3 regions of the Kosakonia sp. MUSA4 genome follow, and region 2 is predicted to be linked to each of the others. Evidence: predicted binding sites of a transcription regulator. Region 2 holds the regulator's gene; each other region holds the start of a gene.

Region 1 (5,811 bases), 1.4 Mb from region 2:
AACGTGCGGGCAGGTTCATCCGGTTACGCACATAGCCTTCCAGTTGATACATCGACAGCGTGGTATATCCCTGATCGCGCAGCCAGGTCATCTGGTTAGTAAAAGCGCGCACCGACGTGGTAGTGGAAGTATGACGGAAACGGGTATTTTCCTCGTCGTGCAGAATGTGATGGTAGGTCAGCACCGGAATACCACTGTCTTCCTGCGCATCCAGGCTGCTTACCCAGGCCAGCCGATTGCCGATGCGGATCTGGAACCAGGTCTGGTTCAGGCGATCTTTCAGCTTATCAATAATGGGATAACGCAGGTTTTCCGCCAGCGTACCAAACTGTTCGCTGCGGTTATCCGGCGCCGTATACAGCGGCGTATCCTGCCACGTCACCAGATTCTGGTTACTCAGCGGCTTATTCAGATCGCCAAGGCTGTCCTCAACGCGCTGATTACCTTCCACCGCGCTCAGGTGGCCTTTATCGATAAAACCGCTGCCAAAGCCGAAGCGAAAGGCGTAGTAATCCTCTGCGCCCGGCACCACCGCCAGAATTTGCCCGGCGCGAATATTGCCGACCGTCACCACTCTGTCGCCGACCTGCGCCCAGATATTGGCATCCTCGATAGTTTGCATATAGCGCGCAGGAATGCGCTGTTCACTGACAATGCTGGCAGAAGCGCTACAGGTAACCAGTAGCAGCAGAAGGGTAATCAAACGCGACATGAGACGAACCGGGTTGAGAGACTGTCATTAGTGTAACAAAACTGCACATATTCAAAGGCCGGAGTAAGTACAAAAAATAGCCCGTCCAGATAAGCTGGCTCTCGTGTGCAAAAGAGCCAGCCCGCAGAGATTAGCTGCGCAGCCCGCGGCCGCGATTGATCAAGTACCAGCAAACCAAATAGAAAGAGATGATAAACACCACCAGCACGGCAACAGTGGTGAACAGCGGAACGTCGGTAATGCCGAGGAAACCAAAACGGAAGCCGCTGATCATATAGACTATCGGGTTCAGGTGCGACAGCGCCTGCCAGAACGGCGGCAGTAGCGTCAGGGAGTAAAATACCCCGCCCAGATAGGTCAACGGCGTTAGCACAAAGGTCGGGATCAGGCTGATATCGTCAAAGGTTTTGGCAAATACCGCATTCAGCAGACCGGCCAGCGAAAACAGCACGGCGGTCAGCAGCAGCGTTAAAGCGACAAACAGCCATGAATGTACCTGAAACGGCACGAAAAATAGCGAAACGGCAGTAACCAGAACACCGACGCACAGCCCGCGCGCTACGCCGCCGCCAACATAGCCAGCAATAATCACATGCGTCGGAACCGGCGCGACCAGCAGCTCTTCAATATTGCGCTGAAACTTGGCGCTGAAGAACGACGATGCGACGTTGGCGTAAGCGTTGGTGATCACCGCCATCATGATCAGCCCCGGCACGATAAACTGCATGTAGGTGAAACCGTGCATTTCACCAATCCGCGAACCGATCAGATTGCCGAAAATAATAAAGTAGAGCGTCATGGTGATCACTGGCGGCACCAGCGTTTGTATCCAGATCCGCATGAAACGCTGGATCTCTTTGTACCAGATACTCTTCAGCGCCACCCAATAGAGCTGCATCATGCGCTTTCTCCTTTTCTGTCATGAACCAGCGTGACAAACAGCTCTTCGAGACGGTTGGCTTTGTTACGCATACTCAACACCTGTACACCCTGCGCGCTGAGCTGGCTGAAAACGCTGTTCACCCCCTGCTCGCGCAGCACTTCGACTTCCAGCGTGGAAGTATCCACCAGCCGGTACTGATACCCCTCCAGCTTCGGCAGCGGGCATTTCGGCGCCAAATCGAGAATAAAAGTTTCCGATTTCAGTTTGGAAAGCAGCGCTTTCATCGAGGTGTTTTCGATCAAATCGCCGCGCTGAATAATGCCGATATTGCGGCACAGCATCTCCGCCTCTTCCAGATAGTGGGTGGTGAGGATAATGGTGGTGCCTTTATCGTTCAGATCTTTCAGGAAGCCCCACATGGAACGACGCAGTTCAATATCCACGCCAGCGGTCGGCTCATCGAGGATCAGCAGTTTGGGTTCATGCATCAGCGCACGGGCGATCATCAGGCGACGCTTCATCCCGCCGGAGAGCATCCGCGCACGTTCGTTGCGTTTTTCCCACAGATCGAGCTGATTCAGGTATTTTTCGCTGCGCACCAGCGCTTCTGTGCGATCCACACCGTAGTAGCCCGCCTGGTTCACCACGATCTGCTGGACGGTTTCAAACGGGTTAAAGTTAAACTCCTGCGGCACCAGCCCCAGCTGGCGTTTGGCGTTGACCACATCTTTTTCCAGGTCATAGCCAAAGACGCTGACGCGCCCGGACGTTTTATTGACCAGCGAACTGATGATGCCGATGGTAGTGGATTTCCCTGCGCCATTCGGTCCAAGAAGCGCGTAGAAATCCCCGGCTTCTACTTTCAGGTCAATACCGCGCAGCGCCTGAACGCCGCCCGGATAGGTTTTTTTAAGCTGCTCAAGCTCCAGTGCAATGGTCATGAAATATCGCTTACCTTTTTTACACTCGATGTGTAGTTTTAAAAGAGGAAGAGTTCACCTATATTAGCGCAACGCACTTACCGTTACAGGTCATCCACTTCCATGAAGGACATAGATACACTCATCAGCAATAACGCACTATGGTCAAAAATGCTGGTGGAAGAAGATCCCGGTTTTTTTGCCACGCTGGCGCAAGCACAAAAACCGCGTTTCCTTTGGATTGGATGCTCCGATTCCCGCGTACCGGCCGAGCGCCTTACCGGCCTCGAACCCGGCGAACTGTTTGTTCACCGCAATGTCGCCAACCTGGTAATTCATACCGATCTGAACTGCCTCTCCGTTGTGCAGTACGCGGTGGACGTGCTGGAAGTCGAACACATCATCATCTGCGGTCACTACGGCTGCGGCGGCGTGCAGGCGGCGGTTGAAAATCCTGAACTTGGGCTTATCGATAACTGGCTGCTGCACATTCGCGATATCTGGTTTAAACATAGCTCGCTGCTCGGCGAGATACCGCCAGAGAGCCGTTTCGATACCCTGTGCGAGCTGAATGTCATGGAACAGGTTTACAACCTGGGCCATTCAACGATCATGCGATCCGCCTGGAAACGCGGCCAGAAAGTGACGATTCACGGCTGGGCCTACGGCATTCACGACGGCCTGCTGCGCAATCTGGAAGTGAGCGCTACCAACCGCGAATCGCTGGAGCAGCGTTATCGCCAGGGCGTCTCCAACCTCAGCAAGAAGCACAACAACCACAAATAATCATTCGGGGCCAGCGGCCCCGATTTTTTTATTCGTCCAGCAGAACCACTTTGCCGACATACGGCAGATGACGGTAGCGCTGCGCGTAGTCAATCCCGTAGCCCACCACAAACTCGTCCGGAATAGCAAAGCCGACAAACTCCACCGGCACGTCCACTTCGCGGCGGGAAGGTTTATCCAGCAGCGTACAGATCGCCAGCGATTTCGGTTCGCGCAGGCTAAGAATTTCACGCACTTTCGACAGCGTGTTGCCGGAATCAATAATGTCTTCAACGATCAACACATCTTTGCCGCGAATATCTTCATCAAGATCTTTCAGAATTTTCACGTCGCGCGTGGTGGACATACCGCTGCCGTAACTGGAGGCGGTCATAAAATCGACTTCGTGAGAAACCTGCACTTCACGGCACAAATCCGCCATGAACATAAATGATCCGCGCAGCAGGCCCACCAGCACCATTTCGCTGCCGCTATCTTTATAACGCTCAGTGATTTGACGGCCCAGTTCAGCGATACGCGCTTTGATCTCCGCTTCCGGGATCATCACTTCCACAGTGTGTTTCATTTTACTAACCATTTGATTTAAAGAGTAATCACTCAAACTCAGGCGATATCCCTAAGAATTGAGATTAAGACGCAAAGTATACCAGCAAATTGATTTCCATTGGCTATCGAACAAGAAAGCTCATTTTGTGATGACGATCACATTTGTTAATGACTATAATTAATTGCTATTAAAAAATTAACAACTTAGATGAGTATCTTTTATGGCGGAAACAAAAACTCAACAACCGAGGCTCCTGATTACGCTGACAACACTGTTTGCAGCGCTTTGCGGGCTGTATCTGTTAATCGGTGGAGCCTGGCTTGTCGCCATTGGTGGCTCCTGGTACTACCCGATCGCCGGTCTGGTGATGCTGGGTGTCACCTGGTTACTGTGGAAAGGGAAGCGCGCTGCGTTGTGGCTGTATGCTGCGCTGCTGCTTGCCACCATGATCTGGGGCGTGTGGGAAGTCGGTTTCGATTTCTGGGCGCTGACGCCGCGAAGCGATATTCTCGTCTTCTTTGGCATCTGGCTGATTCTTCCCTTTGTCTGGCGGCGACTGGTTATCCCATCTGGCGGGTCCGTTGCAGCGCTGGTGGTTGCCCTGCTGATTAGCGGCGGGATCCTCACCTGGGCGGGCTTTAACGATCCGCAAGAAGTGAATGGCACCCTGAGCGCCGATTCAACGCCTGCCGCACCTATTTCGCAGGTAGCGGATGGCGACTGGCCTGCCTATGGCCGCAACCAGGAAGGACAGCGGTATTCGCCGCTGAAGCAGATCAACGCCGAAAACGTGAAGAACCTGAAGGAAGCCTGGGTGTTCCGCACGGGCGATCTGAAGCTGCCGACCGATCCGGGCGAACTGACCAATGAAGTGACGCCCATTAAAGTCGGCGACACGCTGTATCTGTGTACTGCGCACCAGCGTCTGTTTGCCGTTGATGCCGCAACCGGTAAAGAGAAGTGGCATTTCGATCCGCAACTGAATGCCAATCAATCATTCCAGCATGTCACTTGCCGCGGCGTTTCTTACCATGAAGCGCGCGCCGATAATGCCAGCCCGGACGTGGTCGCCGATTGTCCGCGCCGTATTATCCTGCCGGTGAACGATGGCCGTCTGTTTGCCATCAACGCTGACAACGGTAAGCCGTGTGAAACCTTTGCCAACAAAGGTATCCTGAATCTGCAAACCAACATGCCGGACACCACGCCTGGCCTGTATGAGCCGACCTCGCCGCCGATCATCACGGATAAAACTATTGTGATTGCCGGTTCGGTGACCGATAACTTCTCTACCCGTGAAACCTCTGGCGTTATTCGTGGTTTCGATGTCAACACCGGCAAACTGCTGTGGGCCTTCGATCCGGGTGCGAAAGATCCGAACGCGATTCCGTCGGACGAACATACCTTTACCTTTAACTCGCCGAACTCCTGGGCACCAGCGGCCTATGACGCGAAACTGGATTTAGTCTATCTGCCGATGGGCGTTACCACGCCGGATATCTGGGGCGGTAACCGCACGCCGGAGCAGGAACGCTATGCCAGTTCAATCGTGGCGCTGAATGCCACCACCGGGAAACTGGTGTGGAGCTACCAGACGGTTCACCACGATCTGTGGGATATGGATATGCCGTCGCAGCCGACGCTGGCGGATATTAGCGTTAATGGCAAAACCGTTCCGATCATCTACGCGCCGGCGAAAACCGGTAACATCTTCGTGCTGGATCGTACCAACGGCAAGTTGGTTGTTCCGGCGCCAGAAAAACCGGTACCGCAAGGTGCAGCGAAAGGTGATTACGTCAGCAAAACGCAGCCTTTCTCTGACCTGAGTTTCCGTCCGAAGCAAAACCTGAGCGGCGCGGACATGTGGGGGGCTACCATGTTCGACCAACTGGTGTGCCGCGTGATGTTCCAGAAACTGCGCTATGAAGGCATCTTCACTCCGCCGTCTGAGCAGGGCACGCTG
Region 2 (5,811 bases):
CGGCGATCACCAGCCCGGCAAGGGTTCCTGCCGCCCGGTGGACAATGCGCACGCGTGTCGCGCCATAACCATTTTGCGTGACAAACATAATCGTCATCATGATCCAGTAGGGCTTCGGCAGATGCAGGGCGCTGCCCATCAGGCTGGCAATACTGAGCATTACGCTGATGCGCGCCGCATTACGCAGCGCGGCGGATTTCAGGGATAAATAGCTTTTCAGCGCCGGGAGCAATGGCAATCGACGCTGCTTCTCCGCCATCAGATCGCGGATGTACAGAGGCCGCTGCGTACGCAGTACGCGGGCGATGCGGCTAAAGTGCCAGGCGCAGAACTGGCCTACCGGATTATCCGGGTGCTGGCGGGCGATTTTTTCCAGCGCGCCGATTTGCTTTTCCATAGTGAAACGCGTCGGATAACGATGGTAGAGAATGTCGTCCGCCAGCACGCGTAAACGGGCGGCGACGGTCTGCGCATTCCAGCGGATAACCTGCTCGGCGTGGGTTTGTTCAACCAGTTTTTGTACTTCTTCCGGCTGGTGCAGGCTGACGGAAATATGCTCCTGCAAATCCAGCGCGACCTGGAAAACGCGCAGCAGGCGTTTGTAGTCGTTATGCTGATTGGCCGCCAGCATATGCAATTGTTGGTAGCACTGGCTTATCATATCCACCGCTTTTTGCTGGCGTGCAAGCAGCGGCGGCAGGGCTTTTTCCGGATCGGCATGCTGCGTCAGCAGGCTGTATTTGGCTTCGCAATAATCAGCCAGTTGCCGGTAGAGCAGGCTTAACGATTCGCGCAGTGGTTGTTCCCGCCACATCCAGAACCAGAACCAGTTAAACAGCCCGTACCATAGTGTGCCCAGCGCGTAAATCAGCAGCGGCTCCCACACCGGCATATTCCCGGCGAGGCTGAGCGTGAAGATGGCGGCAATCAGCGAGGCGGGCAGTAAGCGCCCGTGCAATGCGCTGATCTCAGCCGTGACGCCCAGTAGCAGGGTCAGCATGGTAAAGATCAGCGGCAGCGGAAGATCTTCCGCCAGCAACAATTGCACCGCCAGGCTGCTACCCGCAAACAGACAGCCGCCAATAATCAGGCGCTTAAAGAAACGCTTATGCGGCGTGTCGAGACCGGCAATATTGCAGCAAGCGGGAACGAGTGAGAAAAGCAGGCCCTGTTGCAGATGGCCGACTATCAGGCCAATCGCCACAGGCAGACATAACACCAGCGTTTGTCGCAGTGCGTAGTTGATTTCGGGGTGATAAATCAGCCTGCGCCACATGAGGAGAGAAAAACGGCGCGCCGGATAAACGATGCGCCGTTTTACGGATTAACGTGTTCCGTATACCACGATGGTTTTACCGTGGGCGGAGATCAGGTTCTGATCTTCCAGCATTTTCAGGATGCGGCCGACAGTCTCACGGGAGCAACCAACGATTTGGCCAATCTCCTGGCGAGTAATTTTAATCTGCATGCCGTCCGGGTGAGTCATTGCGTCCGGCTGTTTTGCCAGATTCAGCAGCGTCTGCGCGATACGGCCCGTTACGTCCAGGAACGCCAGGTTGCCGACTTTCTCCGAGGTCACCTGAAGGCGACGCGCCATCTGCGAGGAGAGGCGCATCAGAATATCCGGGTTCACCTGGATAAGCTGACGGAATTTTTTGTAGGAAATTTCGGCGACTTCACAAGCGGTCTTGGCGCGTACCCAGGCACTGCGCTCCTGACCTTCTTCGAACAAGCCCAGTTCACCGATAAAATCACCCTGATTAAGGTAAGAGAGAATCATCTCTTTACCTTCCTCATCCTTGATTAGCACTGCCACTGAGCCTTTAACGATGTAATACAGCGTTTCCGCTTTTTCACCCTGGTGAATCAGCGTGCTCTTCGACGGGTACTTATGAATGTGGCAATGAGACAAGAACCATTCGAGAGTCGGGTCTGTTTGCGGTTTGCCAAGCACCATGCGCGGTTATCCTCTGTTATAAGCTGGCTCCGAAAGCGGGGATGTAGGTTTCAGCCTGCTTCCGGGGTTGCAATCAAAGCTTCTCATGTCCTGAGAAGTGGGCCGTCAGGGTTATCTGCGGCCTCTAATCTACGATGTCATGCATACATGCGTAACATCCATTTATCTTTGTAGCATCCAGATTGTTTTAGCATAGGTTTTCACGCCTGTCTCCTGGTGTCTCGCTTCAGCATGACGCAGGTCGCCTTCCGTTGCGAGTTTTGTTATGTACGCGTAATCTGTGGAGAAAATTACTACTCCGGAGTGAATAAAATGCAGGCACGTGTGAAATGGGTTGAAGGGTTGACCTTCCTGGGTGAGTCCGCATCTGGCCACCAAATTCTGATGGACGGTAATTCCGGGGATAAAGCGCCAAGCCCGATGGAGATGGTGCTGATGGCGGCGGGCGGTTGCAGCGCAATTGACGTCGTTTCCATCCTGCAGAAAGGGCGCCACGACGTGACCGACTGCGAAGTGAAGCTGACTTCCGAGCGCCGTGAAGAAGCGCCGCGTCTGTTTACGCACATCAATCTGCACTTTATCGTCACCGGCAAAGCGCTGAAAGACGCGGCAGTTTCCCGCGCGGTGGATCTGTCGGCGGAAAAATATTGCTCTGTAGCGTTGATGCTGGAGAAGGCCGTGAAGATCACCCACTCCTACGAAGTTATCGAAGCCTGATGCCCTGGCCCGGCAATCGGCTTGCCGGGCTACTTAATCTTTTTCCCTTCCATCAGCCGTTGCACCAGCGGCGTCATAATCAATTCCATCGCCAGCCCCATCTTGCCGCCCGGTACCACCAGTGTATCCATATGGGAAATAAACGAACCTTGCAGCATCGCCAACAGCCACGGGTAATCAATGCCTTGCAAATTCTGGAAGTGAATGACCACAAAGCTTTCATCCAGCGACGGAATGCCTTTTGCGGCGAAAGGGTTAGACGTATCGACCGTCGGCACGCGCTGAAAGTTGATGTGCGTACGGGAAAACTGCGGGGTGATAAAGTTGATGTAATCTTCCATCGAACGAACCACCGAATCCATCACCGCTTCACGGGAGTGTCCGCGTTCGCTGGTATCGCGAATCAGTTTCTGGATCCACTCCAGGTTGACGATCGGCACCACGCCAACCAGTAAATCAACATGGCGCGCCACGTCATTTTGCGGGGTCACTACGCCGCCGTGCAGCCCTTCATAAAACAGCACGTCGGTGGGTTCCGGCAGCGGTTGCCAGGGCGTAAACGTGCCCGGCACCTGATTCCACGGCACCGCTTCATCGTAGGTATGCAGATATTTACGCGTTTGCCCGGTTCCGCTCTGGCCATATTCGCTAAAGGTTTGTTCAAGCAGGCTGAAGTCATTGGCATCCGGGCCAAAGTAACTGATATGCCGCCCAAGATCGCGGGCTTTGCGGATCGCCATATCCATTTCCGGACGGGTAAAGCGATGGAAGCTGTCTCCTTCCACTTCTGCGGCGTGCATATTGAGCTGGGCGAAGATTTTACGGAAGGCGACGCTGGTGGTGGTGGTTCCCGCGCCGCTGGAGCCAGTAACGGCGATGACCGGATGTTTGGCAGACATAGCAACTCCCTGAATAAAACTGTGTTTGCAGTATAGTCAGCCGCCATCTACCCGGTTAATCGTGAAACTGCCCCCGCGGCATAATGTTTACCGTCTCGTGCAGTTCCGACCACACCAGTACAGCTTCACCGCGTTGCAGTTGACGTTTAACGTCAGCGACCTTTTGTTCTAGCGAACGTTCATGTTCACCATAATCGGTGCCTTCGCGCAAGACAAAGCTCTCAATCAGATTGTTCAGCGTGTCGGCGTCAATCTCTTGCCAGGGAATAATCATGATGTTCTCAGCCAGGGGGAAAGCCAGTCCGGAATGCGCTTTTCCAGCCACATTTCTGGTCGGCGCAGCGTACCGCCGACAAAACCGACATGACCGCCGTGTTCTGTCAGTTGGTACTCAATATTCGGCGGTAAATGGCCGGCATCCGGAATAACGTTATGATCCATAAACGGATCGTCTTTGGCGTGAATGATCAGCGTCGGTTTACGGATCAACGGCAACTGCGGCATGGCGCTACAGCGGCGATAGTAATCCAGCGCATCAGCAAAGCCGTGGATCTTGGCGGTGATCAGATCGTCAAACTCGCGGATACGCCGCACTTTCCGCAGCGCAGGCAGCGTCGTTGGCAGCGAGCCGGGGTAGGCTCTTAATTTGCGTGCGGCGTTCGCTTTCAGCAAATTCAGCAGGTAACGCTGATAAAAGCGGGAAAACCCTTTTTCCATATGATAGCTGCACGCTTCCAGCATCAATGGCGCAGAGACGATCACGGCTGCATCAACGGGAAGAGAATCATCGGCTCTGGCTAACAGGCAGCCGAGCATATTGCCGCCCAGCGAATAGCCTACCGCCGCGGTCGGCGCCGGGCCGAAGGTTTCTGGCAGCCAGCGTAAAAACCAGGTGCCATCTTCGGTTTCGCCGGAGTGGTAGATGCGGTTCAGGCGGTTGGGAATGCCGCTACAGCCGCGAAAATGCATCACCACGCCCAGCCAGCCGCGCTCTTTTGCTGCATGGATCAGACCATGCGCATACGGGCTGTGCAGGCTACCTTCCAGGCCGTGAAACACGACCAGACGCGGTTTGTGTTTTGCCTGCCCGGGCTCTTCGCTCCAGGCGAGATCGACGAAGTCGCCGTCCGGCAGCTCCAGGCGCTGCCACCAGGGATCAAACTGTAAGCGGCGGCGTAGAATGCGAGGCAGCATCGTTTGTAGATGCGGATTCCGCGCACCCGGCATCGGATGAAAGTTGTGCGAATCTTCCTGATTTTCAAGAAGATTTGCAGGTGTAATATCTGCCATCGTGTTAAATCATCTCAAGAAACTGACGCTTATTATACTTGCGAATATTTAAGCTGTTTAATACTTTGCTGCTGTTGTACCGTATTACGCTCTACGGACAGCCTTATAACGATTTAATAAATCAGCAATTTTATTCCATTACTGCTGTCCGCTTTTCACTCATTGAGGACTCATTGGATGACGGAAAATACCTCGCTTGACCTTGCGGCGCCACAGCAACTCAATCAGGCAATTAACGACTTACCCGGCAGTGAAAATTTAACCCCAGCCGAGCAAACGCAAATCCAGAATATCGTTGCAGAAATTAATATTAACGATCCGGTGTTCTCGCTGGCCTTTGGCGCCAAAACCATGAACAGCATCTCGCAGTTTTCTGAATCGCTGATGCAGGAAGTCCGGGCAAAAGACGCTGGCGTGATTGGCGCGCAGCTGACCGATCTACTGATGAAAATCAAGCAGGTGGATATCAGCGCCTTCGAGCAAAAACCAGGTTTCCTCGCTTCACTACCGCTGTTGGGATCGCTGTTTAACCGGATCGAGCGCACCATGCTGGAGTACCAGACGCTGGCGAAGCAGGTCGATACCATCACCGAAAAGCTGAATGAAGCGATGGTCGATCTGCTGCGTAATATCTCGGTTCTGGAGATCCTCTTTGATCGTAACCGCGACGTTTTTCAGCAAATTACGCTGCATATCATTGCCGGCAAGCAAAAGCTGGAGCAGATCAAACAGAACGAACTACCCGTTTTGCAGGCGCAGGCGACAACCGATCCGATGAACGCACAGCGCCTTCGGGATCTACTGGAGGGTATTCAGCGCTTTGAGCGTCGTCTGCATGATTTGATGCTGTCGCGCACCATTGCGATGCAGTCCGCGCCGCAAATCCGCCTGATGCAAAGTAACAGCCAGTCCCTGGCGGAAAAGATCCAGAGCAGCATTCTTTCCACT
Region 3 (5,811 bases), 1.3 Mb from region 2:
ACCGAAGGTGTAACCCAGATTCTCCAGCAGAAAACCGCCCGGAACGCCCTCCAGTTGCACATGAAAAATCCCTTTTGCCAGCAATGATGACCCCATCGACAGCCCGGCGGCGATGGCCGACCAGAACAGCGCCATTGCGTCTCGTTCCAGCTCTTTTTCACCATCCTGGCGAATATGTTCATGAATAGCCATGGCCCGGGAGGGGAGGCGATCCTCATCAAGTTCGATTTTTTCGCCGCGCTTTTTTTCGTCGCTCTTGACCTCGATTTCATCGCTGTGCTTATCAATTTTTTCCATACTGACCTCGCTTCTGCTGCACTGATGTCTAAAGCGTAGCGGTTTTACACTGCTTTCCATGGCGGCATCGTCTTAAAGTGCCGGGAAAAGCAACAATGGCGATACGGCGCAAGCAAACTTTGTATAGAATTGTTAATAAGCCGTATAGATAATGTCGGCTATGCTGGTTTGAGTCTCGTTCACTGCGTGGACATCATAATATGCGCTGATACAATGCGTTGCATAACTCCGACGCAAACCCGGCGTCGCGTTCGCACTATTATGGATGGCCTTCAGCACTGGTCATTTTCTTCAGGGAGACACCTATGAAATACCGCCTGTCGGCGCTTGCGTTGGCAACCACTGTACTGGTCGGCTGCGCCAGTTCTCAGCAGACGCAGGGACGTTCGGACCCGCTGGAAGGGTTCAACCGGACTATGTACAACTTCAACTTCAACGTGCTGGATCCGTACGTTGTTCGCCCTGTGGCGGTAGCATGGCGTGATTATGTGCCACAACCGGCGCGCAATGGTCTGAGCAACTTCACCAGCAACCTTGAAGAGCCTGCGCAGATGGTGAACTACTTCCTGCAGGGCGATCCCTATCAGGGCATGGTGCATTTTACGCGTTTCTTCCTGAATACCCTGCTGGGGATGGGCGGCTTTATGGACGTCGCCGGTATGTCGAACAGCAAATTGCAGCGTGAAGATCCGCACCGTTTCGGCAGTACGCTGGGGCACTACGGCATTGGTTACGGCCCGTATATGCAGTTGCCGTTCTACGGTAGTTTCACCCTGCGTGAAGATGGTGGCGATATGGCGGATACGCTCTATCCGGTGCTCTCGTGGCTGACATGGCCGCTTTCTGTCGGTAAATGGACCCTTGAAGGTGTCGAATCCCGTGCGCAACTGCTCGATTCCGACGGCTTACTGCGCCAGTCTTCCGATCCTTATATCCTCGTGCGGGAAGCCTATTTCCAGCGTCACGATTTTATCGCCAACGGTGGCAAGCTGAAGCCGCAGGAAAATCCGAACGCGCAGGCGATTCAGGGCGATTTAAAAGATATCGATTCGGAATAAAACCGGTCGCAGCAAATAAAAAAGGTGAGCCTGGCTCACCTTTTTTATTATTGATGCGTTATCAGAAGGCGTAGTTGAAGTTAGCGCCGTAGAGGAACGCGCGGCCTTCAGACTGGAACGTATACGGGCCTTCGGTGAACTTCACTTTCTGACCATGCATATAAGAGAAGCCAACATCGACGGAAGCGTCCTTATTAAAGGCATAGGTCGCACCCGTGCTCAGCCACAGACGATCCTGGTCAGGAATGGAGATCGTGCGTTTGTCAGCCGGAACCGGGCTGTCATCAAAGGCGATACCGGCGCGGAAGGTCCAGTTATCATCCATATAATAAGTGGTACCCAGCGCGATGCGATAGGCATCTTTAAAGCCTTCATCTTTATAGAACAGCGTTTGACCACTGTCACCGGTCGCTTTCAGTTCCTGGAACTGGCTCCAGCTGGTATAGGTCAGACTATAGTGAATGGCCCACTGCGGAGCGACGCGGTTATAACCCGAAACTTCCCACATCTCTGGCAGATGGAGCGACAGCGAACCATTGGTGGTCGAACCGCCAGTACCATACGGCAAGCCAAGACCCAGTGCTGTGTTAATCGGGTTAAGCGTTGTCGGCAGGTTGCTCTTATAATCGCCGTCGAAGTCGACCTTCACTTCTGAGCGGTAAGTTAATGAGTAACGGTTGTTTTTATCCAGCTCGTAAAGGATACCGGCGTTCCAGCCAAAGCCCCATTCGTCGCCTTTCAGATGCGCGATTTGCGTATCACGGCTGATACCGCCCGCCTGTGCGCCAATAGCGGCAGCTTGCTGGGCGCTAAGCTGGCCGGATTGCACCATGCCTGGCAGGCTGGCGCCGATGATCTGCGGCAGATCGCCAGCGTAACGCTCAACCTTCGCACGAGCATAAACGGCGTCAAAACCAAGACCGAAGCTCCAGTGGCTGTCCAGACGATACGCGCCGCTAAGGTTCAGGTTCAGTGTTTCGAGATCGGTTTTCCCGCCCATCGACCCGGCTGCGTAGTCATTATTAAACTCTGTTGCCAGCCCGTAGTTGGAGGTCAGAGAAGCCCCCCAGCCGAACTGATCGTTAATCGGCGCGACAAAGTGCAGGTTTGGTATCCACGCTGTCGGCGCAATGTTTTTCTGGCTTGCATCATTACCAATCGCGGAACGGCCGGTGACATCAACATCCGGATCAACAAACACCGCGCCGCCGGAGAACGTCGGGCGGTCAAACATGGTAATCAATGCAGGGTTGCGGCTGACGTTACCCGCATCATCCGCAATGGCACCTTCACCGGAATAAGCGCGGCCAAGACCAGAAGCCGAAAATTCATTGAGTTGAAAGCCTGCGGACCAGGCCTGGGTAGAGACAATTGCCACTGCGACTGCCAGAGCAGACTTGGTAAAACGGGTTTTCTGGCTCATGACCATAACCTCATTCGAAATCGATTTATTTTTATTCAAACTATGTTACGTGTTGTAACAGGAGCGCGAAGTGTAGGGTCTGTGTTACAGCAGAGAAATCAGACCAGTGGCGGAAGTATAGGTCCGACCAGAGGGAATGTTGCAAGTTTGTATATAAGTTTTTTCAATTGTGATCTTCGAAACGAGATCTGCGTGGCAAAATCGCCGGGGGTAGTAATCAGTCAATTGGGCGATTTTTGTTTTAGATCATTTTTAAGTGTGATTTCGGTCACTTATCCACTTTCGGAAGATTATCAACTGGAGACGATATGAACGGCGGCGTAAAATATGTCCATCGTTTATCTGGCACCCAGGGTGCTAATTCAGAGGAATCAACAATGAGCAAATGCAGTGCTGATGAAACCCCGGTTTGCTGCTGTATGGATGTTGGCACCATTATGGACAACTCCGACTGCACCGCCTCTTACAGCCGCGTATTCACTAACCGTGCTGAAGCCGACGAAACGCTGGCTGCGCTGAGCGCAAGAGCCCGCAGCGTGGAATCCGAACCTTGCCAAATCACCTCCACCTTCACCGAAGTGGCGGACGGCGTGCGTCTCGATATCGATTTTGTTTTCGCCTGTGAAGCGGAAACCCTGATTTTCCAGCTTGGTCTGCGTTAATCTTCCCGCCAACGCCTCCTTTCACGGAGGCGTTTTGCTAAACATCTCTGTGCCTTAGCTCGCATTTTTCTCTCGCTCCCATTGGCTATATGTAAAAAATTGGTTAAGACTGTTATCAGGTCAGACCACTTTAAGCATACGCTGTTAACAGGGGAGTGTTATGAAGGCATTACCGCTTGTCACCCGCCAGGGCGACCGCATTGCCATTGTCAGTGGGTTACGTACCCCGTTTGCCCGCCAGGCCACCGCTTTTCACGGCATTCCGGCGATCGATCTCGGCAAAATGGTGGTGGGAGAGATGCTGGCGCGCAGCGAAATTCCCCCAGACGTGATTGAACAACTGGTGTTTGGCCAGGTTGTGCAGATGCCGGAAGCGCCAAATATCGCGCGCGAAATCGTGCTCGGCACCGGCATGAGCGTTCATACTGATGCCTACAGCGTCAGTCGCGCCTGCGCAACCAGTTTCCAGGCCGTGGCCAACGTCGCCGAAAGTTTGCTGGCGGGCACTATCCGCGCCGGTATTGCTGGCGGGGCGGATTCCTCCTCTGTTTTACCGATTGGCGTCAGTAAAAGGCTGGCGCGTGCGCTGGTAGATGCCAACAAAGCCCGCACTGTGGGGCAAAAACTGAAGCTTTTCTCCCGCTTGCGCTTGCGCGACCTGTTGCCGGTTCCTCCCGCCGTCGCGGAGTATTCCACCGGGCTGAGAATGGGCGATACGGCTGAACAGATGGCGAAAACATACGGCATCAGCCGTGAACAGCAGGATGCGCTGGCCCATCGCTCACACCAGCTAGCCGCGCAGGCCTGGGCTGAAGGCAAACTGCGTGATGAAGTGATGACTGCGTATGCGCCGCCGTTTCGCGATCCGGTTGAACAGGATAATAACGTTCGTCATAACTCCAGCCTGGCCGATTACGCGAAGCTGCGTCCCGCCTTCGATCGCCAGCATGGCACGGTGACGGCGGCGAACAGTACACCGCTCACTGACGGGGCTGCGGTTGTCATTTTAATGACCGAATCCCGCGCCCGGGAACTGGGATTATCGCCGCTGGGATATTTGCGCAGCTAAGCTTTCACCGCCATTGATGTGCAACAGGACATGCTGCTTGGACCGGCCTGGGCAACGCCGCTGGCGCTGGAAAGGGCCGGGCTGACGATGGCTGATTTGACGCTTCTCGATATGCACGAAGCCTTTGCCGCGCAGACCTTAACCAACCTGAAATTGATGGCCAGCGAGCGTTTTGCCCGTGAGGTTCTTGGGCGCTCGCAGGCCACCGGCGAGGTGGATGACAGCAAGTTTAACGTGCTGGGTGGGTCCATCGCTTACGGTCATCCGTTTGCCGCCACCGGCGCGCGCATGATCACCCAAACGTTACACGAACTGCACCGCCGGGGCGGAGGCTTTGGTCTGGTCACGGCCTGTGCTGCGGGCGGTCTGGGCGCGGCAATGGTTCTGGAGGCTGAATAATGACAATGATGTCCGCATTTACGCTTAATGTGCGTCCTGACAATATCGCGGTCGTTACCATTGATGTACCGAATGAAAAAATGAACACCCTGAAAGCGGAGTTTGCCGGTGAAGTGCGCGCCATGCTGAAACAGATCCGCGACAACAAGGCGCTGCGTGGCGTGGTGTTTATCTCGGCCAAGGCAGACAATTTCATCGCTGGCGCGGATATCAATATGATCGCCCGTTGCCAGACGGCAAAAGAGGCCGAGGATCTGGCCCGTCAGGGACAGCAAGTGATGGCGGAGATCCATGCGCTGTCGATTCCGGTGGTTGCCGCAATTCATGGGGCTTGCCTGGGCGGCGGGCTGGAACTGGCGCTGGCGTGCCATCGCCGGATTTGTACCGACGACGGGAAAACGATGCTGGGATTGCCGGAAGTTCAATTAGGGCTGCTGCCCGGTTCCGGCGGGACACAGCGATTGCCGCGCCTGGTTGGCGTCAGTACGGCGCTGGAAATGATCCTCACCGGAAAACAGCGTCGTCCGCGCCAGGCATTAAAAGTCGGGCTGGTGGATGAGGTCGTACCGCATTCAATTCTACTCGAGGCCGCCGTTGATCTGGCCAAACAGGGGCGGCCGACCAGCCGTCATTTGCCGGTTCGTGAACGGGTTCTCGCTGGGCCGCTTGGCCGCGCGTTGCTGTTCCGTATGGTGAGTAAGAAAACCGAGCAAAAAACCCAGGGGAATTATCCTGCGGCTACGCGCATTTTATCGGTCATTGAAACCGGGCTGGCGCAGGGGCGCAGCAGCGGTTACGACGCGGAAGCGCGCGCATTTGGCCAACTGGCGATGACGCCGCAATCGCAGGCGTTACGCCACCTGTTCTTCGCCAGTACCCGCGTTAAAAAAGATCCGGGCAGCG

The links. The regulator CRP, encoded in region 2, controls carbon source genes, mostly activating them, when cyclic AMP is high. The targets are predictions, from matches to a motif close to ATGTGANNNNNNTCACAT.
Region 1: a site for CRP is predicted at 3,992-4,009, ahead of hpt (hypoxanthine phosphoribosyltransferase). Genes of this name have one in related genera too.
Region 3: a site for CRP is predicted at 3,035-3,052, ahead of C0557_RS17330 (YfcZ/YiiS family protein). Genes of this name have one in related genera too.

Annotation. Positions count from the first base shown of each region.
Region 1 covers NZ_CP025697.1:683,150-688,960, reverse strand. The annotation lists gene C0557_RS03230 (polysaccharide deacetylase family protein) at 1-712, opposite strand, end outside; gene C0557_RS03225 (ABC transporter permease) at 843-1,613, opposite strand; gene C0557_RS03220 (ABC transporter ATP-binding protein) at 1,610-2,536, opposite strand; gene can (carbonate dehydratase) at 2,639-3,301, shown strand; gene hpt (hypoxanthine phosphoribosyltransferase) at 3,330-3,866, opposite strand; gene C0557_RS03205 (glucose/quinate/shikimate family membrane-bound PQQ-dependent dehydrogenase) at 4,069-5,811, shown strand, end outside.
Region 2 covers NZ_CP025697.1:4,996,160-5,001,970, reverse strand. The annotation lists gene C0557_RS23895 (YccS/YhfK family putative transporter) at 1-1,276, opposite strand, end outside; gene crp (cAMP-activated global transcriptional regulator CRP) at 1,325-1,957, opposite strand; gene C0557_RS23885 (OsmC family protein) at 2,270-2,674, shown strand; gene C0557_RS23880 (phosphoribulokinase) at 2,704-3,573, opposite strand; gene C0557_RS23875 (YheU family protein) at 3,629-3,847, opposite strand; gene C0557_RS23870 (hydrolase) at 3,844-4,863, opposite strand; gene C0557_RS23865 (toxic anion resistance protein) at 5,041-5,811, shown strand, end outside.
Region 3 covers NZ_CP025697.1:3,674,845-3,680,655, reverse strand. The annotation lists gene C0557_RS17345 (formate/nitrite transporter family protein) at 1-297, opposite strand, end outside; gene mlaA (phospholipid-binding lipoprotein MlaA) at 603-1,355, shown strand; gene fadL (long-chain fatty acid transporter FadL) at 1,417-2,778, opposite strand; gene C0557_RS17330 (YfcZ/YiiS family protein) at 3,156-3,440, shown strand; partial or broken gene fadI (acetyl-CoA C-acyltransferase FadI) at 3,601-4,908, shown strand; gene fadJ (fatty acid oxidation complex subunit alpha FadJ) at 4,908-5,811, shown strand, end outside.